Regions from separate parts of the Bradyrhizobium sp. ISRA442 genome, predicted to be linked through region 2. Evidence: predicted binding sites of a transcription regulator. Region 2 holds the regulator's gene; each other region holds the start of a gene.
What was found. The regulator PhoB, encoded in region 2, activates phosphate uptake and scavenging genes when phosphate is short. The targets are predictions, from matches to a motif close to TGTCATNNANCTGTCAT.
Positions count from the first base shown of each region.

Region 1: ugpB (sn-glycerol-3-phosphate ABC transporter substrate-binding protein UgpB) is a predicted target of PhoB. The motif match lies at 2,278-2,294, and genes of this name have one in related genera.
Region 3: MTR72_RS10640 (RNA degradosome polyphosphate kinase) is a predicted target of PhoB. The motif match lies at 3,621-3,637, and genes of this name have one in related genera.

Region 1 is NZ_JALGCN010000005.1:323,603-329,969, reverse strand. Features, by position in the region: gene MTR72_RS13835 (MarR family winged helix-turn-helix transcriptional regulator) at 1-155, opposite strand, end outside; gene MTR72_RS13830 (organic hydroperoxide resistance protein) at 311-736, shown strand; gene MTR72_RS13825 (CaiB/BaiF CoA transferase family protein) at 919-2,124, shown strand; gene ugpB (sn-glycerol-3-phosphate ABC transporter substrate-binding protein UgpB) at 2,349-3,665, shown strand; gene ugpA (sn-glycerol-3-phosphate ABC transporter permease UgpA) at 3,717-4,598, shown strand; gene ugpE (sn-glycerol-3-phosphate ABC transporter permease UgpE) at 4,598-5,446, shown strand; gene MTR72_RS13805 (sn-glycerol-3-phosphate import ATP-binding protein UgpC) at 5,555-6,367, shown strand, end outside.
Region 2 is NZ_JALGCN010000030.1:40,784-51,420, forward strand. Features, by position in the region: gene MTR72_RS36320 (OpgC domain-containing protein) at 1-1,057, opposite strand, end outside; gene apaG (Co2+/Mg2+ efflux protein ApaG) at 1,236-1,628, shown strand; gene MTR72_RS36330 (Hsp33 family molecular chaperone) at 1,769-2,776, opposite strand; gene argF (ornithine carbamoyltransferase) at 2,909-3,844, opposite strand; gene MTR72_RS36340 (aspartate aminotransferase family protein) at 3,844-5,046, opposite strand; gene MTR72_RS36345 (GcrA family cell cycle regulator) at 5,501-6,013, shown strand; gene phoB (phosphate regulon transcriptional regulator PhoB) at 6,240-6,947, opposite strand; gene phoU (phosphate signaling complex protein PhoU) at 6,962-7,678, opposite strand; gene pstB (phosphate ABC transporter ATP-binding protein PstB) at 7,690-8,508, opposite strand; gene pstA (phosphate ABC transporter permease PstA) at 8,505-9,350, opposite strand; gene pstC (phosphate ABC transporter permease subunit PstC) at 9,355-10,344, opposite strand; gene pstS (phosphate ABC transporter substrate-binding protein PstS) at 10,516-10,637, opposite strand, start outside.
Region 3 is NZ_JALGCN010000004.1:226,923-233,289, reverse strand. Features, by position in the region: gene MTR72_RS10665 (cold-shock protein) at 1-173, shown strand, start outside; gene purN (phosphoribosylglycinamide formyltransferase) at 267-920, opposite strand; gene purM (phosphoribosylformylglycinamidine cyclo-ligase) at 925-1,998, opposite strand; gene MTR72_RS10650 (CDP-alcohol phosphatidyltransferase family protein) at 2,152-2,694, shown strand; gene MTR72_RS10645 (DnaA ATPase domain-containing protein) at 2,806-3,483, shown strand; gene MTR72_RS10640 (RNA degradosome polyphosphate kinase) at 3,711-5,900, shown strand; gene ppx (exopolyphosphatase) at 5,913-6,367, shown strand, end outside.

The DNA of each region.
Region 1 (6,367 bases), on a different contig from region 2:
ACCAACATCACCAGATACTGCGGGTAGGTCAGGCCGAGTCGGTCGAGCAGCGGCTTGTAGACGCGGTTGAAGGCATGGGCGGCCGAATAGACCGCAAAGCAGATCTGGTTATCGAGCCGCAGCGGCTGATCGGCCGCCAATTGTTTCCGGACCATGGAGAGCCTCAAGGGATTCGTCTTGGCATTGTGGGACGCGGCAGCCTCCGATTCAATTGCGAACAATTAAATGTGAGGCTGCTTAATTTCAATTGCACGCAATCTAATTGTTTGCAATAAAGATCGCGTCCCAACCGGAACCCCAGGAGACGAAGATGTCCGTGAATGTCCTCTACAAGACCAGCGCGAAGGCCACCGGCGGCCGCGATGGCCATGCCGCAACCCTCGACGGCGCCCTCGACGTCAAGCTCACCACGCCGAAGGAGCTCGGCGGCGGAGGCGGCGCCGGCAACAATCCCGAACAGCTCTTTGCGGCCGGATATGCCGCCTGCTTCATCGGCGCGATGAAATTCGTGGCCTCGCAGGGCGGCCCGAAGGTCCCCGCTGACACCTCCGTCACCTCAACGGTCGGCATCGGCCCGCGTTCCGAGGGCGGCTTCGGGCTCGACATCGATCTGGCCATCTCGCTGCCCGGCGTGCCGCGCGCGGAGGCCGAGGCGCTGGTCGAAAAGGCCCACCAGGTCTGCCCCTATTCCAACGCCACCCGCGGCAATGTCGACGTCCGCCTGAAGGTCGTCTGATCGACGTGGATCGGCCGGCCCGAGATCCCCCTCGGGCCGGCCATTCGCTCGATTTGCCACGCCGCGGGATTGGCGAGCGGCGGCGCATACGCCCCTACGCGGGACGCCATTGCTGGCGTGGGCGAACCTCGCTAGGCCTGTGCTCAACGATCGACACAGGGTTGAAGCGAAGGTTTGCTGCCATGACTTCCGAAGCCGCTAACGGCGCAATGAGCGGACTGCGCGTCATCGACCTCACGCGCGTGCTCGGCGGCCCCTACTGCACGCAGATCCTCGCCGATCATGGCGCCGACGTGATCAAGGTCGAGCCGCCGACAGGCGACGAGGTGCGCGAGTGGGGCCCTCCCTTCCACGAGGAGGACGCGGCCTATTTCGTCGGCATCAACCGCAACAAGCGCTCGATCGGCCTCGACCTCGCCTCCGAGGGCGGCCGCGCCGTGCTGCTCAAGATGCTGGAGACGGCCGACGTCCTGATCGAGAATTTCAAGCCGGGCACGCTGGAGAAATGGGGCATCGGCAACGAGGTTCTGCGCGAAAAATTTCCGCGGCTCGTGCACTGCCGGATCTGCGGTTTCGGCGCCGACGGTCCGCGCGGCGGCAATCCCGGCTATGACGCCATCATCCAGGCCATGACCGGCATGATCGCGGCGACCGGCTCGCCGGAAAGCGGCCCGATGCGGATCGGCGTGCCGCTGGTCGACATCACCACCGGCCTCTATGCGGCGATCGGCATCCTGATGGCGCTGTCGGAACGGCAGCGCTCAGGGCTTGGCCAGTTCCTCGAGACCACGCTATACGAGACCGGCCTTGCCATCATGCATCCGCACACCGCGAACTATTTCATGCATGGCAAGCCGCCGGGCCTCACCGGCAACGAGCACCCCAATCTCGTGCCTTACGCGATCTTCCCGACCAAGACCGACGACATCTTCATCGGCGTCGGCAACGACGGAACCTTCCGCAAGTTGTGCAAGGAGATCGGCAAGGTGGAGCTCGGCACCGATCCGCGCTTTGCCCGCAACAAGGACCGCATCGCCAATCGCGAGGCGCTGCGCGCAGAGCTTGCCGCGGTGTTCAGCCAGCACGAGGCCGAGCCGCTCTGCAATCGCCTGCTCGCCGCGGGCCTTCCCGCCGGCCCGGTGCAGAAGATCGACCAGGCGCTGACCAACCCGCATACGATCTACCGCGGCGATGTCATCGAGAAGGACTGGTACAAGGGCGTCGCCTCGCCGATCCGGCTCGACCGCAGCAAGCCGAGCCTGCGCCGGCTGCCGCCGAAATTCAGCCAGCATTCCGCCGAGGTGCTCGGCGAGTTCGGATACTCCAGGGCCGAGATCGACGCGATGCTCGCCAAGGGCGTGGTCTGCGGCCCCGAGCGCAAGCGCTGAGGCCCGCACACCTCGCATCCGACAGCCGATGCCGCACTGCGGCGCGAGCACGATAGTGCGGCGCGAACGGCTGCGGCTGCCCCGGACGCGCATTCGCCTATTTGACAGCTTCCCTTTTCCAGCGCTTGCCGCTTTCGTTTCGGCCGCTTACACAGTCATGTGAACGTCATATGGCGCTGCTAGCGCAAGCGATCATTTTTGACGGCCCAAGGGAGGTTTTCTTGATGGCTCTTCGACCATTTGCTGCGGCTGCCGCTTTTGCGGTCACGTTCGGCTTTGCCGCCTCGCCGGCCTTGGCCGCGACCGAAATCCAGTGGTGGCACGCGATGACCGGCGCGAACAACGACGTCATCGTCAAGCTCGCCAACGACTTCAACGCGTCGCAGAGCGATTACAAGGTCATCCCGACCTACAAGGGCAACTACCCCGACACCATGAACGCCGGCATCGCGGCCTTCCGTGCCGGCAACGCGCCCCACATCATGCAGGTGTTCGAAGTCGGAACCGCGACCATGATGGCCGCGACCGGCGCAGTCAAACCGGTCTACAAGCTGATGGCCGAGACCGGCGAGAAGTTCGATCCGAAGGCCTATCTGCCTGCGATCACCGGCTACTACTCGACCTCGAAGGGCGAAATGCTGTCCTTCCCCTTCAACTCGTCGTCCACGGTCATGTGGGTCAACCTCGACGAGCTGAAGAAGGCGAACGTCGAGATTCCGAAGACCTGGCCCGAGGTGTTCGACGCCGCCAAGAAGCTCCACGCCAACGGCCATCCCACCTGCGGCTTCTCGAACTCCTGGGTCACATGGGTCAATCTCGAGCAGCTCTCGGCCTGGCACAACGTGCCGCTGTCCACGAAAGCCAACGGGCTCGACGGCTTCGACACCGTGCTGGAGTTCAACGGACCGCTCCAGGTCAAGCATCTCGAGAAACTGGTCGAGCTCCAGAAGGATAAGACCTACGATTATGCCGGCCGCACCAACACCGGCGAAGGCCGTTTCACCTCCGGCGAATGCCCGCTCTACCTGACCTCGTCGGCCTTCTTCGGCAACGTCAAGGCGCAGGCCAAGTTCAACTTCACCGCCGTGCCGATGCCCTATTATCCGGACGTCAAGGGCGCGCCGCAGAACTCGATCATCGGCGGCGCCTCGCTCTGGGTCATGGGCGGCAAGTCGGCCGAAGAATATAAGGGCGTCGCGAAATTCCTGGCCTTCCTCTCGGACACCGATCGCCAGGTGTATATCCACAAGGCTTCCGGCTACCTGCCGATCACCAAGGCGGCCTATGAGAAGGCCAAGGCCGAGGGCTTCTACAAGGATCAGCCCTATCTCGAGACCCCGCTGCTCGAACTGACCAATAAGGAGCCGACCGAGAATTCGCGCGGCCTGCGCCTCGGCAACATGGTTCAGCTCCGTGATGTCTGGTCGGAAGAGATTGAGCAGGCGCTCGCCGGCAAGAAGACCGCCAAGCAGGCGCTGGATGCCGCCGTCGAACGCGGCAACCAGATGCTGCGGCAGTTCGAAAAGACCGCGGTCAAGTGAGGCAATGAGCGGCAGGCCGCGGATGCGTGGCCTGCCGCTTCTGCTGACATCATGCAAAAGCAGGCCATCTTCCAGTCAAAGCTGTTGCCCTACGCGCTGGTTGCGCCGCAACTCGCGATTGTCCTGATCTTTTTCTACTGGCCGGCCGCGCAGGCGGTGATCCAATCGTTCCTGCTGCAGGATGCTTTCGGTCTGTCGACCAGCTTCGTCTGGGTCGACAACTACCTCGACCTGTTTCGGGAGCCCGCCTATTTCGAGGCGATCGTCCGGACGTTCTTCTTCTCGTTCGCCATCGCCGTCTCTTCGCTGTCCCTCGCGCTGCTGCTCGCCGTGATGGCGGACAAGCCGTTGCGCGGCGGCACGATCTACCGCACGCTGCTGATCTGGCCCTACGCGGTCGCCCCGCCCGTGGTCGGCGTGCTCTGGATCTTCATGCTGCACCCCTCGCTCGGCGTGCTCTCGCGCTATCTTCGCGCCGCCGGCATCGACTGGAATCCGCTGCTCGACGGCAACCAGGCAGCAACGCTGATCATCCTCGCCGCGGCCTGGAAGCAGATCTCCTACAACTTCCTGTTCTTCCTCGCCGGCCTGCAGAGCATACCGAGGAGCGTGATCGAGGCAGCCGCCATCGACGGTGCGCGCCCGATGCGGCGGTTCTGGACCGTGACGTTCCCGCTGCTGTCGCCGACCATCTTCTTCCTCCTGGTCGTCAACATCGTCTACGCCTTCTTCGACACCTTCGGCATCATCGACACCATGACCCGCGGCGGTCCCGGCAAGTCGACGGAAACGCTGGTCTACAAGGTCTATACCGACGGACTCCTGGGCGGAAACCTCGGCGGCTCCGCGGCGCAATCGGTCATCCTGATGGGCATCGTCATCGTGCTGACGGGGATTCAGTTCCGCTTCGTCGAACGCAAGGTGACCTACTGATGGTCGAGCAAGAGGGCTTTCGGCGCTATATCGCCCACATCATCCTCTGGATCGGGATCGCGATCGTCGCGTTCCCCGTCTATCTCGCCATCATCGCCTCCACCCAGGACAACGCGCTGATCGCGAACGGACAGATGTCGCTGCTGCCGGGCGGGCATTTCCTCGAGGTCTACTACCAGACGATCTTCATCGGCACGAGCGGCTCGACCCGCGAGCCGGTCGGCAACATGATGCTGAACTCGCTGGTGATGGCGATGCTGATCGCGGTCGGCAAGATCGCGATCTCGATCATCTCGGCCTATGCGATCGTCTATTTCCGCTTTCCGTTCCGGATGCCGATCTTCTGGATCATCTTCATCACGTTGATGCTGCCGGTCGAGGTGCGCATCTATCCGACCTACAAGATCGTCGCCGACCTGCACATGCTCGACAGCTATGCCGGCCTGTCGCTGCCGCTGATCGCGTCGGCCACCGCGACGCTGCTGTTCCGCCAGTTCTTCATGACCGTGCCGGACGAGCTTCTCGAGGCCTCCCGCATCGACGGCGCTGGCCCGTTCCGCTTCTTCTGGGATACGCTGCTGCCGCTGTCGCGCACCAACATGGCCGCGCTGTTCGTGATCCTCTTCATTCTCGGCTGGAATCAATATCTCTGGCCGCTTCTGATCACCACCCGCGACGACATGCAGACCATCCAGATCGGCATCCGCAAGATGATCACAACCACCGACGCGCTCACCGAATGGCCGGTCGTGATGGCGACGGCCGTGCTGGCGATGCTGCCGCCGGTGTTCGTCGTCGTCGCCATGCAGAAATTGTTCGTGCGCGGCCTGGTCGAGACGGAAAAGTGACGATGGCGAATTGCGAAGGGCGAGTAGCGAATGGGGTCGCTGCGTCTGCCTTGCGTGCTAACCATTCCCCATTCGCCATTCCCTACCCGCTATTCGCCGGTGCAACCCATGGCTAACGTCACCCTGCGCAATGTCCGCAAGACCTATCCCGGCGGCTTCGAGGCGATCAAAGGCGTCGACGTCGATGTCGCCGACGGTCAGTTCTGCGTGCTGGTCGGCCCCTCCGGTTGCGGCAAGTCGACGCTGCTCCGCATGGTCGCGGGGCTCGAGACCGTCACCGGCGGCGAGATCGACATCGGCGGACGCATCGTCAACCAGGTCGAGCCTGCCGATCGCGACATCGCGATGGTGTTCCAGAACTACGCGCTCTATCCGCATATGAGCGTCTACAACAACATGGCTTACGGCCTGCGCAACCGCGGCATGCCGGAAGCCGAGATCAAGACCCGCGTCGAGGAAGCTGCACGCATCCTCGAGCTTGCGCCGATGCTGGAACGCAAGCCGCGGCAGCTCTCCGGCGGCCAGCGCCAGCGCGTCGCCATGGGCCGCGCCATCGTGCGCCAGCCGAAGGTGTTCCTGTTCGACGAGCCGCTCTCCAATCTCGATGCCAAGCTGCGCATCGCTATGCGGGTCGAGATCCGCAAGCTGCAGCGCCGGCTAAGTACGACTTCGATCTACGTCACCCACGACCAGTTAGAGGCGATGACGCTCGCCGACGTCCTGGTCGTGATGAATGGCGGACAGGTCGAGCAGGTCGGCAATCCCCTGGCGATCTACGAGAAGCCGGCGACGACATTCGTCGCCTCGTTCATCGGCGCCCCGCCGATGAACCTTATGTCGACGCGGCCCGACGCGATCAAAGCTCAGCTCGGCAACGGCCGTGCGGCGGAAGCCGGCATCCTCGGCATCCGCCCCGAAGAT
Region 2 (10,637 bases):
CGAAGGCCAGGAACACGCCGAGACAGAATATCTCCAGCGAATGCTGGCCGCACAGGATCAGTGGCCGCAGCCAGGGCGATTTCAGCCCCGGCCAGTCCCGCGGCAGGAAGCGCACCGTGAGCGCGGCGAGCGCCAGGAAATGCGTGAAGCGCAGCACGTCGAGATCGGTCTTGTCGATCGGGTACATCCACTGCTCGATCCGCTTCGGCATGAAGTGGGAGAGCTGCGGCACGTACCAGGTCAGCGTCACGTAGAACGCCGCGGCCAGATAGGCGATCGCGATCCACGTCGTGACAGGCGATGCCAGGATCCGCGACATGCGCCGCGCACCTCCGAGCGCGCACCAGGCCCCGAATACGAAAAGCAATTGCCAGGCCAGAGGATTGAACGCCCAGAAGCCGTTCGGATAGGCCGAGAAATACAGATCAAATTCCCAGGTGACGACGTAGAGAACGACCGAGAGGCCGAGCGTGACGTCGGGCTTCCACTTCATCGACCAGAGGATCACCGGCAGCGCCAACATCAAGACGATGTAGAGCGGCAGCACGTCCATGTTGACGGGACGGAAACGCAAAAGCAGCGCCTGCACGATGGTGACGTCGGGCTGCTTGAGGAAATCCATGATGCCCATCTCTTCCGTGTAGAGCGGGTTCTCGAAGCTCGTCGCGACATAGGAAATTTCCGCGAGGAAGATCGTGAACAGGAAGACGTGGGCGACATAGATCTGCCAGACCCGGCGCAGGATGCGCGCGGTGGCGATAACGAAGCCGGAATCCAGCATCGCGCGGCCATAGACGAAAGCGGCGGTGTAGCCGGAGATGAAGATGAAGATCTCGGTGGCGTCGCTGAAGCCGTAGTTGCGGATCGTGAACCAGGTCAAGAGGTTCGGCGGCAGATGGTCGATGAAGATCAGCCACAGCGCGAGCCCGCGGAATAGATCGAGCCGAAGCTCGCGTTCGCCGATCGCAGGCAGCGTGATGGCCGGCGCGGCTGCGCGCGACTTGGCGTTGGCGGTTCCCGCGATCGGCGATCCCGTCACTTGGTCGGCAATGGTCATCGGGGCCAAGAACCCTTTGCAAATCGCGACGTTGGAGGAGTGTACTGGTCCGCCGTCGCCTAGCAAAGCGACCGGATCACAATCGAAGTGTACTTCCCTGTCAATTCGGGCGGGACGATGTCGCGAAAAGCGACGCGGGCGTTTGGTTCCCGGGCGGGATTTCGGTATGATGGCAGCTATGTACCGCGCCGTGACCCGCCAGATCGAAGTGACCGTCGAGCCGAACTTTGTTCCGGAGCAGTCGTCGGCCGAACGCTCGCGCTATTTTTGGTCCTACACCATCGTCATCACCAATTCCGGCGAGGAGACCGTGCAGCTCAAGACGCGGCACTGGATCATCACGGATGCCTCCGGCCGGCAGCAGGAGGTCAAGGGCGAAGGCGTGGTCGGTGAGCAGCCGATCCTGGCCCCCGGCGAGCGCTTCGAATACACCTCAGGCGTGCCGCTCTCAACCGCGTCAGGCTTCATGACCGGCCGCTACCAGATGGTCAGCGAAAGCGGAGAGCGCTTCGAGATCGACGTGCCGACGTTCTCGCTCGACAGCCCGGACAGCAAGCGGGTGTTGAATTAACGCACGGCGCGCTGCCGTAGAGTGGGTCAGCCCCGCGGCTGCGCAAAGCGCAGTCCGCTGGCGTAACCCACCACTTCTCTCTTCGCGCGGATAGTAAAGAGGTGGGTTACACTGCGCTAACCCGCCCTACGATTCCGGCGTCAGGCGTTTTCGACGCCCGCCTCGTGTGGCGTGAATTCATACACCGACGAGCAGAACTCGCAGGTCACGACGACCCTGTCGTCCTTGACCATCGCGGCGCGATCGTCAGGCGAGAAGCTCTTCAGCATGCCGGCAACCGCATCGCGCGAACAGGAGCATTGCGCCTTGAGAGGCTCCGGATTGAATACGCGCACGCCGCGCTCGTGGAACAGGCGGAAGAGCAGGCGCTCGCCGGACAGCTCGGGATCGATGAGCTCGACGTCCTCGACCGTTTCGATCAGCGAGCGCGCCTCGACCCAGGCGTCGTCCTCGGCGATACTGTGCGCCTCCGTGCCTTCCGGAGCGTCACCGGGATGCAGATCCGCCTGCCGCGCGCGCTCCGGCGCCTTCGGCAGGAACTGCATCAGCATGCCGCCGGCGCGCCAGCGATGCTTGCCGCCGTCGCTCGAGCGCCACTCCTCGCCGACCGCGAGGCGAACGCGGGTCGGGATCTGCTCGGAGCGCAGGAAATATTCATGGGCGGCATCTTCCAAACTGCCGCCGTCGAGCGCCACCAGGCCCTGGTAGCGGCTCATGTCGGGGCCCTGATCGATGGTCATGGCAAGATGGCCACGTCCAAGCAGCGCGCCGGAATCCTGCGCCGCGCCGAGACGCGAAGCATCGTAGCGGGCGTAGGCCCGCAAGCGATCCGGCGCCTTGTAGTCCACGACCAAGAATGACACCGGGCCGTCAGTCTGGGCCTGGAGGATGAAGCGGCCTTCGAATTTCAGTGCCGAGCCGAGCAGCGTCGTCAGCACGATGGCTTCGCCGAGCAGCTTGCCGACCGGCGCGGGATAGTCGTGCTTGGTCAGGACCTCGTCGAGCGCCGGACCAAGCCGCACCAGGCGACCGCGCACGTCGAGCGCGTCGACCTCGTAAGGCAGGACCGCGTCATCGATCGGAACCGCTGATGGCGCGCGAACCGGGCTTTCAGGCCCGGTCTTCATGTCAGGGGATTGGAAAACCATGGCGCTTTATCTGGGGTCGGAGGAGGTGAAATGGAAGAGGCGTGAGGAACTCCTGTTCCGCGCAGAGCAGATTGTACGAAGCAACCTCAAGTTCGGAGTCGTCCCGGCGAAGGCCAGGACCCATAACCAAACCTACTTCACCGCGTCAAAGCACCAGGCCAGGATGCCCTTCTGCGCATGCAAGCGGTTTTCGGCCTCATCGAACACGACCGATTGCGGACCATCGATCACCTCGTCGGTAACCTCTTCGCCACGATGGGCGGGCAGGCAGTGCATGAACAGCGCGTCGGGCTTGGCCAGCGACATCAGCTTGGAATTGACCTGATAGGGCTTGAGCACGTTGTGGCGGTGTTCGCCTTCCTTGTCGCCCATCGACACCCAGGTGTCGGTGACCACGCAATCGGCGCTGCGTACGGCGGCCTCGGGATCGGTGCCGAGCACGATCGGGGCACCGGTCGCCTTGATCCAGTCGCGCATCGCCTTCTTCGGCGCGAGCTCCGGAGGCGTGGCCACATTGAGCTTGAAGTTGAAGCGCTCGGCGGCATGGGCCCAGGATGCCAGCACATTGTTGTCGTCACCGGTCCAGGCCACCGTCTTGCCCTCGATCGGGCCGCGATGCTCCTCATAGGTCATGAGGTCGGCCATCACCTGGCAGGGATGCGAGCGCCGCGTCAGTCCGTTGATGACGGGCACGGTCGCATTCGCCGCCAGCTCGAGCAGCGCATCGTGATTGAGGATGCGGATCATGATTGCATCGACGTAGCGCGACAGCACGCGCGCGGTGTCGGCGATGGTCTCGCCGCGGCCGAGCTGCATCTCGGCGCCGGTCAGCATGATCGCCTCGCCGCCGAGCTGGCGCATGCCGACGTCGAACGACACGCGCGTGCGCGTCGAGGGGCGCTCGAAGATCATCGCCAGCGTCTTGCCTTCGAGCGGCTTGACCGGCTGATGCGCCTTCTGCTTCGCCTTCATGGCGGAGGATGCGGCGAGCATGCGCTTGAGCTCCGACAGCGGGAGCTCGTTGATATCCAGGAAGTGCCTTGGCATTTTATTGGGCGCCTTGCTCATCAGCTTGCCGCCCGCTTGTTGCCGGAAAGCGCGGTGCAGGCGCGCTCGAGCCGCGCGACGCTGTCCTCGATCTCGGCTTCAGTCACGATCAACGGTGGCAGGAAGCGCACGACGTTGTCGCCGGCCCCGACGGTGAGCAGCTTTTCGTCGCGTAGCGCCGCGACCAGATCGCCCGAGGGCACCACGGCCTTGATGCCGATCAGGAGCCCCTCGCCGCGAACCTCGCTGACGATGTCGGGATGACGATCGATCACGGACGCGAGCTTCTGCTTCAACAAGAGCGACATCTTCTGAACGTGATCAAAGAAGCCCGGCTTGAGCATGACGTCGAGCACCGCATTGGCGGCCGAGATTGCGAGCGGATTGCCGCCGAAGGTCGAGCCATGCGAGCCGGGCGTCATGCCCGAGGCGGCTTCCGCGGTCGCAAGGCAGGCGCCGATCGGGAATCCGCCGCCGAGCGCCTTCGCCAGCGACATCACGTCGGGCGTGACGCCGAAGCGGCGGTGCGCGAAGAGATCGCCAGCGCGGCCCATGCCGGTCTGCACCTCGTCGAACGCGAGCAACAGGCCGCGCTCGTCGCAGAGCTGGCGCAGCGACTTGAGGAATGCGGGCGTCGCCGAGCGCACGCCGCCCTCACCCTGGATCGGCTCGATCAGGATGCCGGCGGTCTGCGGACCGATCGCCTTCTTGACGGCGTCGAGGTCGCCATGCGGCACCTGGTCGAAGCCTTCCATCGGCGGCCCGAAACCTTCGAGATATTTGGCCGAGCCGGTTGCAGCCAGCGTCGCGAGCGTGCGGCCGTGGAAGGCACCCTCGAAGGTGATCATGCGATAGCGCTCGGGATGACCTTTCGACGCGTGATAGCGGCGCACGACCTTGATGACGCATTCCAGCGCTTCCGCGCCGGAATTGCAGAAGAACACGAAGTCCGCAAAGCTCTCGTTACAGAGGCGCGCCGCAAGACGCTCGCCATCCGGGCTCTGGAACAGGTTCGACATGTGCCAGAGCTTCGTCGCCTGCTCCTGCAACGCCTTGACCAGTGCGGGATGGGCATGGCCGAGCGCGTTGACCGCGACGCCGGAGGTGAAGTCGAGATAGCGCTCGCCATTCGTGGCGATCAGCCAGCAGCCTTCGCCACGCTCGAAACCGATGTCGGCTCTGGCGAAAACAGGAAGCAGATGCGGCGCGGCGCTCTTGGTCATGACTGTCACTTGGTGTTGAGGACGGCCTCAACGCGCATTGCGCAGCGCACCATTGACCGTCCCGGAAAACGAAACGTGCCGCCTTTTCAGGGCGGCACGTAGAACTATCTTATGCTTGGTAGAACGCCTGTCAATGCCGCCGGCAAGCCTCGGGAAACGCAGAATCCGTAGTCTTGCGGTGCCTACTTTGCGGGGTTTTCGTTACGGAACATGTGGAAGCGAGTCGGCGGACTCTTGCGCGTGAGTCACGCCATATTGTAGCGTTTGGGCTGTCAGATACGACATCTCGTGCAGCGGTTCTGATCCTCTAAGTTCTCATGTACCGGCGTAAACGTTCGGGCGCTCTAGTCGCGCCCGGCGAGCCTTAAAGGATTCTGGCGGCACGGGTTTTTCGAGGCTTAGGCATTCGCCGCGAGGGCCAGGGTGGCTGGCGCGCGGCGAGGGAAAGGGTGCAATGACGGTTTTGACATGGTCCGACGATCGCGTCGAGCAGTTGAAAAAGCTCTGGGAGGCTGGACTTTCGGCCAGCCAGATCGCAGCCGAGCTCGGCAATGTGACCCGCAATGCCGTGATCGGCAAGGTGCACAGGCTCGGCCTGTCCGGCCGCGCCAAGAGCCCCTCGTCGGCGGCGCCGCGGCCGCGTAAGGCGCGCCCCGCGCAGCACATGATGCGGGTGGCTCGTCCGATCTCGCGCGGCAACACCGCGCTGGCGCAGGTCTTCGAGGTCGAGGTTGAGCCCGATCCGGTCACCTATGACAACGTCGTGCCGATGAGCCAGCGGCTGTCGCTGCTCGAGCTGAACGAGGCGACCTGCCATTGGCCGGTCGGCGATCCCTCGAGCCCGGATTTCTTCTTCTGCGGCGGCAAGGCGCTCACCGGCCTGCCCTATTGCGCCCAGCACTCGCGCGTCGCCTATCAGCCGGCGGCGGATCGCCGCCGCGCTCCGGCGAAGCCGGGCACGCGCTGAGTTAGCGTTTAGTCGGTGAACTAGGTGCCGTCGTTACACGACGGCACTTCAACTAGCTCGGTGTCGTCCCGGCGAACGCCGGGATCCATAACCACCGGCCGATGTGGTTACGGGGACTCGGAGTTATCATCGTCGCGCGACAACTGCGCCCTGGGGTTATGCGTCTCGGCCTTCGCCGGGACGACGACTGAAAGTGTGGCAACAACCAGCCATCCCGCCCCAGACTTTACGTCTGCTCCGCCTTCGCGAAACGGTCATCCAGCGCATAGCCGGCGCCGCGCACGGTGCGGATCGGATCCTGCTCGCGGCCGAGATTGAGCAGCTTGCGCAGGCGGCCGATGTGCACGTCGACGGTGCGTTCGTCGATGTAGATGTCGCGGCCCCAGACGCTGTCGAGAAGCTGCTCGCGCGAGAACACGCGACCCGGATGCTCGAGGAAAAACTCCAACAGGCGATATTCGGTCGGACCGAGATCGATCGGCCGGCCCGAGCGCGCCACGCGGCGCTTTTCACGATCGAGCTCGATGTCGCCATAGGCGAGCACGGTGGCGAGCCGCTCGGGGCTTGCGCGCCGGAGCAGGCCCTTTACGCGCGCCAAGAGCTCGGGCACCGAGAACGGCTTGACGATATAGTCGTCGGCACCGGTCGCAAGACCCCGCACCCGCTCACTCTCCTCGCCGCGCGCGGTGAGCATGATGATCGGAAGCTGCTTGGTGTCGGGCCTGGTGCGCAAGCGCCGGCACAGCTCGATGCCGGACAGGCCCGGCAGCATCCAGTCGAGCACGATCAGGTCGGGGATATGTTCCTTGAGACGGGTATCGGCGTCGTCGCCGCGCATCACCGTCTCGACGTCATAGCCGTCGCCTTCGAGGTTGTAGCGGAGGAGCTCGGTCAGAGCCTCCTCGTCCTCAACCACCATAATGCGTGCGCCCATGGGGTCGTCGCTCCTTACGTATTCGGGACCGTCGTGGCGAAGGTCGTCATGTCGCCCTTCGGCCGCTTGTCGGCGATGGCCTGACCTTCGATCATGTAAAACACGGTCTCGGCGATGTTGGTGGCATGGTCGCCGATCCGCTCGATGTTCTTGGCGCAGAACATCAGATGGATGCAGAACGAGATGTTGCGCGGATCCTCCATCATATAAGTGAGGAGCTCGCGGAACAGCGAGGTGCAGATGGCGTCGACTTCCTCGTCGCCCTTCCACACCGCCATCGCCGCCGGCAGGTCATGCGCGGCATAGGCGTCAAGCACCGACTTGACCTGCTGCTGCACCAGGTCGGTCATGTGTTCCAGGCCGCGGAACAGCTTTAGCGGATGGAAGTCCGTCTCCAGCGCGGCGACGCGCTTGCCCATGTTCTTGGCAAGGTCGCCGATGCGCTCGAGGTCGGTCGCCACGCGCATCGCACCAACGATCTCGCGCAGGTCGATCGCCATCGGCTGACGGCGGGCGATGGTGAGCACGGCACGCTCCTCGATACGCTTCTGCAGCGCGTCGAGCTCGACGTCGGTGGCGACGACGCGCTGGCCGAGCGCGACGTCGCGGCGGATCAGCGCATCGACGGAATCGACGATCATGCGCTCGGCAATCCCGCCCATCTCTGCGACCAGTCGAGTGAGCTCCTGAAGGTCGGTGTCGAAGGCCTTTGCGGTGTGTTCGGAACCCATATCCTGTCTCCTCAGCCGAACCGGCCGGTGATGTAATCCTGCGTACGCCGATCGCTCGGCGACGTGAAGATCTTGCTGGTGTCGTCGAACTCGATCAGCTCGCCGAGATACATGAAGGCGGTCTTGTCGGAAACGCGCGCCGCTTGCTGCATGTTATGGGTGACGATCGCGATCGTGTAGTTCTCGGACAGCTCCTGGATCAGCTCCTCGACCTTGGCGGTCGAGATCGGGTCGAGCGCCGAGCAGGGCTCGTCGAACAGGATCACTTCGGGGCGCACCGCGACGGTGCGCGCGATGCAGAGGCGCTGCTGCTGGCCGCCGGAGAGCGAGAGGCCCGAGGCGTTGAGCTTGTCCTTGACCTCGTTCCAGAGCGCGCCGCCGCGCAGCGCCTTCTCGACGCGGTCGTCCATCTCCGACTTCGAGATCTTCTCATAGAGGCGGATGCCGAAGGCGATGTTCTCGTAGATCGTCATCGGGAACGGCGTCGGCTTCTGGAACACCATGCCGACGCGGGCCCGCAGCAGGTTGAGATCGAGCTTGGGGTCGAGAATGTTGGTCTGGTCGAGCATGAGCTGACCGGTCACACGCTGGCCCGGATAGAGATCATACATCCGATTGAAGATGCGCAGCAGGGTCGACTTGCCGCAGCCCGACGGACCGATGAACGCCGTGACGCGGTTGGTGCCGAGCGTCAGGTTGATGTTCTTCAGCGCGTGGTGTTCGCCGTAATAGAAGTTGAGGTTGCGAACCGTCACCTTGGCCGGGGCCTCCGGCAGCGGTTGCGACGCCAGGTGACCGTTGGAACTCACGGATACGGACAGGTCGGTCATTTTGCGGTCCTCTCGGCGCCAAGGATGCGCGCGCCAATGTTCAGGGCAAGCACGGTGAGCGTGATCAGCAGCGCGCCGCTCCAGGCGAGTTGCTTCCAGTAGGCGTACGGGCTCTGCACGAAGTTGTTGATGGTGACCGGCAGGTTCGCTATCGTCTTGTTCAGGCTCAGGCTGAAGAACTGGTTCGACAGCGCAGTGAACAGCAGCGGCGCAGTCTCGCCGGCGACGCGGGCGGTCGCGAGCAGCACGCCGGTGATGAGGCCGGAGCGCGCCGCGCGATAGGCGATCCGCTTGATCACCAATGAACGCGGCAGGCCCAGTGCCGAGGCCGCCTCACGCAGCGCGTTCGGCACCAGGAGCAGCATGTCCTCGGTCGTGCGTAGCACCACCGGGATCACGATCACGGCGAGCGCGAGGCTGCCGGCGATCGCCGAGAAGCCGCGCATCGGCACCACCACCGCGCCGTAGATGAACAGGCCGATGATGATCGAGGGTGCGCTGAGCAGGATGTCGTTGATGAAACGGATGACCGAGGTCAGCTTGTCATTGCGGCCGTACTCGGCGAGATAGGTGCCGGCGAACAGGCCGAGCGGCGCACCGATGCCGACGCCGAGCACGGTCATGATCAGCGAGCCGACGATGGCATTGAGCAGGCCGCCTTCGTTCGAGCCGGGCGGCGGCGTGCTTTCGGTGAAGATCTGGAGGTTCAATCCCGTCAGGCCGTTGTAGAGCAGCGTGATCAGGATCAGCGCGAGCCAGGTCACGCCAAAGGCGGCGGCGCCGATGCAGAGACCGCGGATCAGGATGTCCTTGCGGCGGCGGCGTGCATAAATCGGGTTCATGGCGTCACTTCCCCGCTTTCTTTTCGAGGCGCAGCAGCATCAGCCGCGCGGCCGCGAGCACGAAGAACGTCAGCACGAACAGCAGGAGGCCGAGCAAGATCAGGCCGGATTGATGCAGGCCGTCGCTTTCGGCGAACTCGCTGGCGATCGCCGCCGAGATCGTGGTGCCCGGCGCGAAGATCGATGAGGAGATCCGGAACGAGTTGCCGATGATGAAGGTCACCGCCATGGTCTCGCCAAGCGCACGGCCCAGCGCCAGCATGACGCCACCGATGATACCGACCCGCGTGTAGGGGATCACCACGCTGCGGACCACCTCCCAGGTGGTGCAGCCGACGCCGTAGGCAGCCTCCTTCAGCACCGGAGGCACGGTCTTGAACACGTCGACCGAGATCGAGGTGATGAAGGGCAGCACCATGATCGCCAGGATCAGCGAGGCGTTGAACAGGCTGAGATAGGACGGCGGGCCGGCGAAGATCGCGCCCAGCACGGGAACGCCGTCGAAGATTTTGATCATGAAGGGCTGGAAGGTGTTGGCCAGGAACGGGCCGAGCACGAAGAAGCCCCACATGCCGTAGATGATGGAGGGAATGCCGGCGAGCAGCTCGACCGCCATGCCGATCGGACGGCGCAGCCATTGCGGGCAGAGCTCGGTCAAAAAGATCGCAATGCCGAGACCGACGGGGATGGCGATCAGCATCGCAATGAAGGAGGTGACGAGCGTGCCGTACATCGGCCCGAGCGCGCCGAGCACGGGCGGATCGGCGGACGGCGCCCAGCGCTGCGTCCACAGAAACGACAGGCCATACTCCTTCATCGCCGGGAAAGCACCGACGATCAGCGACACAATGATGCCGCCGAGGATGAGCAGGACCGAGATCGCACTCAGCCGCGTGATCCAGTAGAAGGTGAGATCGCCGAGCTTGAAGGCGCTCAACGCCTTGGCACGATCATAGGGTCCGGCGTCATCAATCACGTCGCTCTGAACGGCCATCTCTGCCACGCCGATCCCCTGTACTGACTGTATTTGCTCTTTTGTCACCGGTCTCGCGCTCCGGATGCGTCTCATCGCGACAGCGACCCGACGCATCCGGGAACGAGGCCTTGCGGATCCCGGACCGACAGCGCGGCAGATGATGCCGCGCTGCGCCCAGGACAAGAGCGCTTAGCTCTTGATCTCGGCAGCCCAGGTCTTCTCGATCTGCTGGACGACGCTGTCCGGCATCGGGATGTAGTCGAGCTCCTCGGCCATCTTGCCGCCGTTCTTGAAGGCCCAGCGGAAGAACT
Region 3 (6,367 bases), on a different contig from region 2:
CGACCAAGGGCTATGGCTTCATTCGACCGAACGGCGGCGATAAGGACGTCTTCGTCCACATCTCCGCCGTCGAGCGCGCGGGCCTCACGACCCTCAATGAAAACCAGGTGGTTGAATACGACCTCGTGGAGAACCGCGGCAAAACATCCGCGGAGAACCTCAAGGTCTCCTGATCTCTCCCGCGACTTTCGCAAGGGATCACGACGTTGCCCCCGGCTCTGCCGGGGGATCTTGTTTGTGAGTTCGGCAAGTCCCGCGACAGCGGCTCAGTTCACCACCGGCGAAATCAGGAAATTCTCCGAAGGTCCGCTTCCCGCCGTCTTGCACACGTCGCCCTCGATGCGGACCTTGCCGGTCGCAAGCAGCCGCAGCGCTTCGGGATAGATGCGGTGCTCGACTTCGAGGATGCGTTCGGAGAGCGTGTCCGCCGTGTCGTTGTCGCTGACAGGGACCGCGCCCTGCATCACGATCGGCCCGGCGTCAGTCGCGGGGATGACGAAGTGCACTGTTGCGCCAGACAGTTTCACCCCCGCACGCAAGGCCTGGCCATGCGGATCGAGGCCGGGGAAGGACGGCAGGAGCGACGGGTGGATGTTGAGCATCCGTCCGTACCAGCTTTGGGTGAACTCGGCCGTGAACAGGCGCATGAAGCCGCCGAGACAGATCAACTCGATGCCATGCTGGTCGAGGGCGGCCTGTAGCACCGCCTCAAAGCCGGCGCGGTCCTTGCCAAAGGGTTTGCTCTCGATCACCAGCGTCGGCACGCCACTCGCCTTTGCGCGCTCCAGCCCGAGCGCATCGGCCTTGTTCGAGATGACGAGCGCGATTTCCGCCGGAAAATCCAGCGCGGCCGCGGCCTTGATCAGCGCGGCCATGTTCGAGCCCCGGCCGGAAATCAGAATGGCAACACGGCGCTTCATCGGTTCACAGCGCGAGATCAAGGTGGCCGCTATAGACGACGCGGTGCTCGCCTTCGGCCGCGATCACCCGACCGAGCTGCGCCACCGTCTCGCCGGCATCGGTGAACACTTGCACCACCTTGTCGACCGCATCCGGCTCGACGATCGCGATCATCCCTATGCCGCAGTTGAACGTGCGCAGCATTTCGAGCTCGGCGATGCCGGCTTGCGCGGCCAGCCATTTGAACACCGGCAGCACCGGCAGGCGCTCCAGATCGATGCCGACACCGAGATGCTTCGGCAGCACACGCGGAATGTTGTCGGTGAACCCGCCGCCGGTGATGTGGGCAAGCCCCTTCACCGCGCCGGTCTCGCGGATCGCGCGCAGACAGGATTTGACGTAGAGCCGCGTCGGCGTCAGCAACGCGCCGCCGAGCGTCATCACCGGCGAAAACGGCGCCTTGGCCTCGAAGCCGAGGCCGGACTGCTCGACGATCTTGCGCACTAGCGAGAAGCCGTTGGAATGCACGCCGGAGGACGCAAGGCCGATCACGGCATCGCCGGCGGCAATGTCCTTGCGCGGCAGCAGCGTGCCGCGCTCGGCGGCGCCGACGGCAAAGCCGCCGAGATCGTAGTCGCCGTCCTTGTAGAGGCCCGGCATCTCGGCGGTCTCGCCCCCGATCAGGGCGCAGCCGGATTCCCGGCAGCCCTCGGCAACGCCGGCAACGATCGCGGCCGTAGCCTCCGGATCGAGCTTGCCGCAGGCAAAATAGTCGAGGAAGAACAGCGGCTCGGCGCCCTGCACCACGAGGTCGTTGACGCTCATGGCGACGAGGTCGATGCCGATCCCGCCATGCAGGCCGGTCTCGATCGCGATCTTGACCTTGGTGCCGACGCCGTCGGTGGCGGCAACCAGGACCGGATCCTTGAAGCCGGCTGCCTTGAGGTCGAACAGGCCGCCGAAACCGCCGATTTCGGCGTCGGCGCCGGGGCGCGCGGTGGCGCGCACCATCGGCTTGATCAGGTCGACCAGGCGGTTGCCCGCGTCGATGTCGACACCTGAATCGGCGTAAGTGAGGCCGTTTTTGCGGTCGGTCATGCCCGATTTCCAGTGGGTTTGCGGCTGGTTACGTCGAATTCCGGGGACGCGCAATGGCAAGCATGGCGCGCTGCCCTATACTATGTAGATATCAACCGGTTCAGCCTTCAAAGGGCCGGATTTGAGGTCAGACAGGGTGCCGGGAAGCGCCGCGTGAGTATTCCGAACATCATTACCCTGGGCCGGATCATGCTGGTCCCGATCATCGTCTGGGCCATCGTATCGAGCCAAATGGAGGTGGCGTTCGCGGTGTTCCTGATCGCCGGCATCAGCGACGCCGTCGACGGCTTCCTGGCCAAGCGCTTCAACATGACGAGCGAGCTCGGCGCCCTGCTCGACCCGCTCGCCGACAAGGCCCTGCTGGTGTCGATCTATCTGGCGCTTGGCATCTGGGGCGACATTCCGCGCTGGATCGTGATCCTGGTGGTATCACGCGACATCATGATCGTAACTGCCGTGATCGTGTCCTGGCTGTTCGACAAGCCGGTCGAGATGAAGCCGTCGATGGTATCCAAGCTCAACACGGCAGCCCAGGTGGCCTACGCAGCCTTGGTGCTGGCCGCCCTCGCCTTCGGCTTCAAGCCGGCACCCTATGATATTATCCTGATGGGCTTCGTGACGGTCTTCACGCTGTCCTCGGTGTCGCTGTATCTCATCGAATGGCTGCGGCACATGAGCACCATCGACGCCAAGTGAGCCAAGCAAGTGCAGGCCCCGCAAAAGGCCAAGTCGGGCTGACTCGCTCGCGCTCGATATGTCAGATCTCTTCACGTGAGGCCGGCACGTCCGGCATGGAGCAAAGTTAGCGTGGCAGGCCGCGTTCACCCCCGACAATTGGCGTTTTCGCTTCCGCATGCGGAGAGCCTGAGCCGGGACAATTTTCTCGAAGGCCCTGCCAACGCGGCCGGGCTTGCCCTGATCGATGGCTGGCCGGAGTGGCCACACCGGATCATGTGGCTGGCCGGCCCGGAAGGGTCGGGAAAGAGCCATCTCGCGGCGATCTGGGCCGAGCAGGCCGGCGCCCGTTCGACCACGGCCAATGCACTGACCGCAGCCACCGTGCCGGGGGCGCTGGCGACCGGCGCGCTGGTGGTTGAGGATCTCAGGGCCAAGGACTTCGACGAGCGCGCCCTCTTCCACCTCATGAACCTCGCCCGCGAGGACGGCGCCTATGTCCTCTTCACCGGACGCGAAGTTCCGGCCGCGCTCGACATCGAGCTACGCGACCTGCGCTCTCGCCTGCGCACGGTGCCGGCGATCTCGCTTCTGCCGCCGGACGACCAGTTGTTTCGCGGCCTGATCGTGAAGTTTTGTGCCGACCGCCAGCTCACGGTCGACGAGAGCGTGGTCAGCTATCTCGCCACGCGCCTGGAGCGCTCCTCGGCCGCTGCCCGGCGGGCGGTGGAGCTCCTGGACAGCGAGGCCCTGCGGCTCGGCCGGCCCGTGACCCGGGCGCTGGCCGCTGACCTCCTCCGCGATGCCTGACCAGGTCCCGCCTCGAGGTCGCTTGACGCGACGGAACTGCGGAACATCAATGTCATCGAAATGATTGCGCCTGTAGCATTACAGCCGACGAAGCCAAATCGTCCTGTTGGACGGCTGGCGCGTTACGCTAAAGGCAACGTCATCGAAACGTCATCGGACTAACACATGCTCTGGCCGGTTTTGCGCGTAGGTGCAAGGTAAGGCGAGACAAGATGGACCGACTTCTGATGGAATCCGTGCAAGCCGTTGAAATCAAGGAAAAAATTCAAGAAGTCGAAGGTCAGCCGGCGATCGCCACGAGCCCCGAGCGATTCATCAACCGCGAACTCTCCTGGCTGCATTTCAACCGCCGCGTCCTCGAAGAATCGGTCAATGCCCACCATCCGGTGCTGGAGCGGGTCCGATTCCTGTCAATTTCGGCGAATAACCTCGACGAATTCTTCATGGTCCGCGTGGCCGGCATCAAGGCCCAGGTGCGCGAGGGCATTCCCGAGCGCAGTCCCGACGGCCTGACGCCGTCCGAGCAGCTCGCGCTGATCAACCGCACCGTCTCCCAGCTTGCCAGCGACCAGCAGTCAATCTGGCGCGACCTGCGTGGCACGCTGGCCGACGTCGGCATCGTGCTGGTCGACGGCAAGGACGTCACCAAGGCGGAGCGAGCCTGGATCGAGGACTACTTCCTCAACAACGTGTTCCCATTGCTGACGCCGCTGGCGATCGACCCGGCGCATCCCTTCCCGTTCATTCCAAGCCTCGGCTTCACCATCGCCCTGCAATTGACGCGCGCCGCCGACGGCAAGCAGATGAACGCGCTGATCCGCATGCCCGGCAAGATCGACCGCTTCATCCGCATGCCGAGCGATGGCAAGGTCCGGCTGATCTCGCTGGAACAGGCCACCGCCCTGTTCATCAATCGCCTGTTCCCCGGTTACAATGTCCACGGTCAGGGCGCGTTCCGCATCATCCGCGACTCCGAAATGGAGATCGAGGAAGAGGCCGAAGACCTCGTCCGCGTGTTCGAGACCGCGCTGAAGCGCCGCCGCCGCGGGTCGGTGATCCGCCTCGAGATCGACGCCAAGACCCCGGAGGAGCTGCGCAGCTTCGTGCAGCACGCGCTGTCGGCCGCCGACGACGAGGTCTTCCTGGTGGATGGCGTGCTCGCGATGAACGAACTGTCGCAGCTCACCCGCCTCGACCGGCCCGACCTCGAATTCACCCCTTACGTGCCGCGCCATCCCGAGCGCGTGCGCGAGCATGGCGGCGACATCTTTGCCGCGATCCGGCAGAAGGACCTGATCGTCCATCACCCTTACGAATCCTTCGACGTGGTGGTGCAGTTCCTGCAGCAGGCCGCGCGCGACCCCGATGTCGTCGCAATCAAGCAGACGCTCTACCGCACCTCCATCAACTCGCCGATCGTGCGCGCGCTTGCGGAAGCCGCCGAGGCCGGCAAGTCCGTCACCGCACTGATCGAGCTGAAGGCGCGCTTCGACGAGGAGGCCAACATCCGCTGGGCGCGCGACCTCGAGCGCGCCGGCGTACAGGTTGTCTACGGTTTCCTCGAACTCAAGACGCACGCCAAGCTGTCGATGGTGGTGCGCCGCGAGGGCGGCAGCCTCACCACCTATGTGCACACCGGCACCGGCAACTACCATCCGGTCACCGCGCGCATCTATACCGACCTCTCGTACTTCACCTCGGATCCGACCATCGGCCGCGACGCCGCGCGCGTGTTCAACTTCATCACCGGCTATGCCGCGCCGAGCGATCTGGAAAAGATGGCAGTGTCGCCGCTGACGCTGCGCGCACGCATCATCGAGCACATCCAGGCCGAGACCGCGCATGCGCGGCACGGCCGGCACGGCGCGGTCTGGATGAAGATGAATGCGCTGGTCGATCCTGACATCATCGACGCGCTCTACGAGGCCTCGCAGGCCGGCGTCCAAGTCGAGCTCGTGGTGCGCGGTATCTGCTGCCTGCGCCCCGGCATCCCCGGCCTGTCGGAGAACATCCGCGTCAAATCCATCATCGGACGCTTCCTGGAACACGGCAGAATCTACTGCTTCGGCATGGGCCAGGGCCTGCCGAGCGCCAAGGCGGCTGTGTATATCTCGTCAGCCGACATGATGCCGCGCAACCTCGACCGCCGCGTCGAAGTGCTGTGCCCGTTGCAAAATCCGACGGTGCATCAGCAGGTTCTCGAACAAATCATGGTCGCGAATCTGAAGGACAATGAGCAAAGCTGGCAATTGTTGCCCGACGGGTCCTCAACGCGTATGAAGACCGCGAAGGGCGAGGAGCCTTTCAACGTCCACAACTACTTCATGACAAATCCGAGTCTGTCTGGCCGTGGAAAGTCGCTCAAGGAATCCTCGCCGCGCCGGCTCACGCGCCGGAACGAACGCCATCAGTCCTGATCGGAGTTTGTCGTGAAGCGGCCGCGCAAGCGCAGCGCGAGCGTCGCCGTCATCGACATCGGATCCAACTCGGTCCGTCTCGTCGTCTACGAGGGGCTGACGCGCAGCCTCATTCCGATCTTCAACGAGAAGACACTATGCGGCCTCGGGCGCGAGGTGCAGAGCACGGGCCTGCTCGCGCCCGATGCCGTCGACAAGGCGTTGACCTCTCTCAAGCGGTTTCGGGCGCTGTGCCGGGTGATGCAGGTCGGTCGCGTGTTTGCGATCGCCACCGCCGCCTGCCGCGACGCTTCCAACGGTCCCGACTTCATCGCGAAAGCCGAGCGCATCTGCGCCGTGAAGATCGAGATCCTGTCTGGACCGCGAGAGGCGCGGCTGTCGGCGCTAGGCGTGATCTCGGGCATCCATCTTCCCGACGGCATCGTTGGCGACCTCGGCGGCGGCTCGCTCGAATTGATCGACGTGCG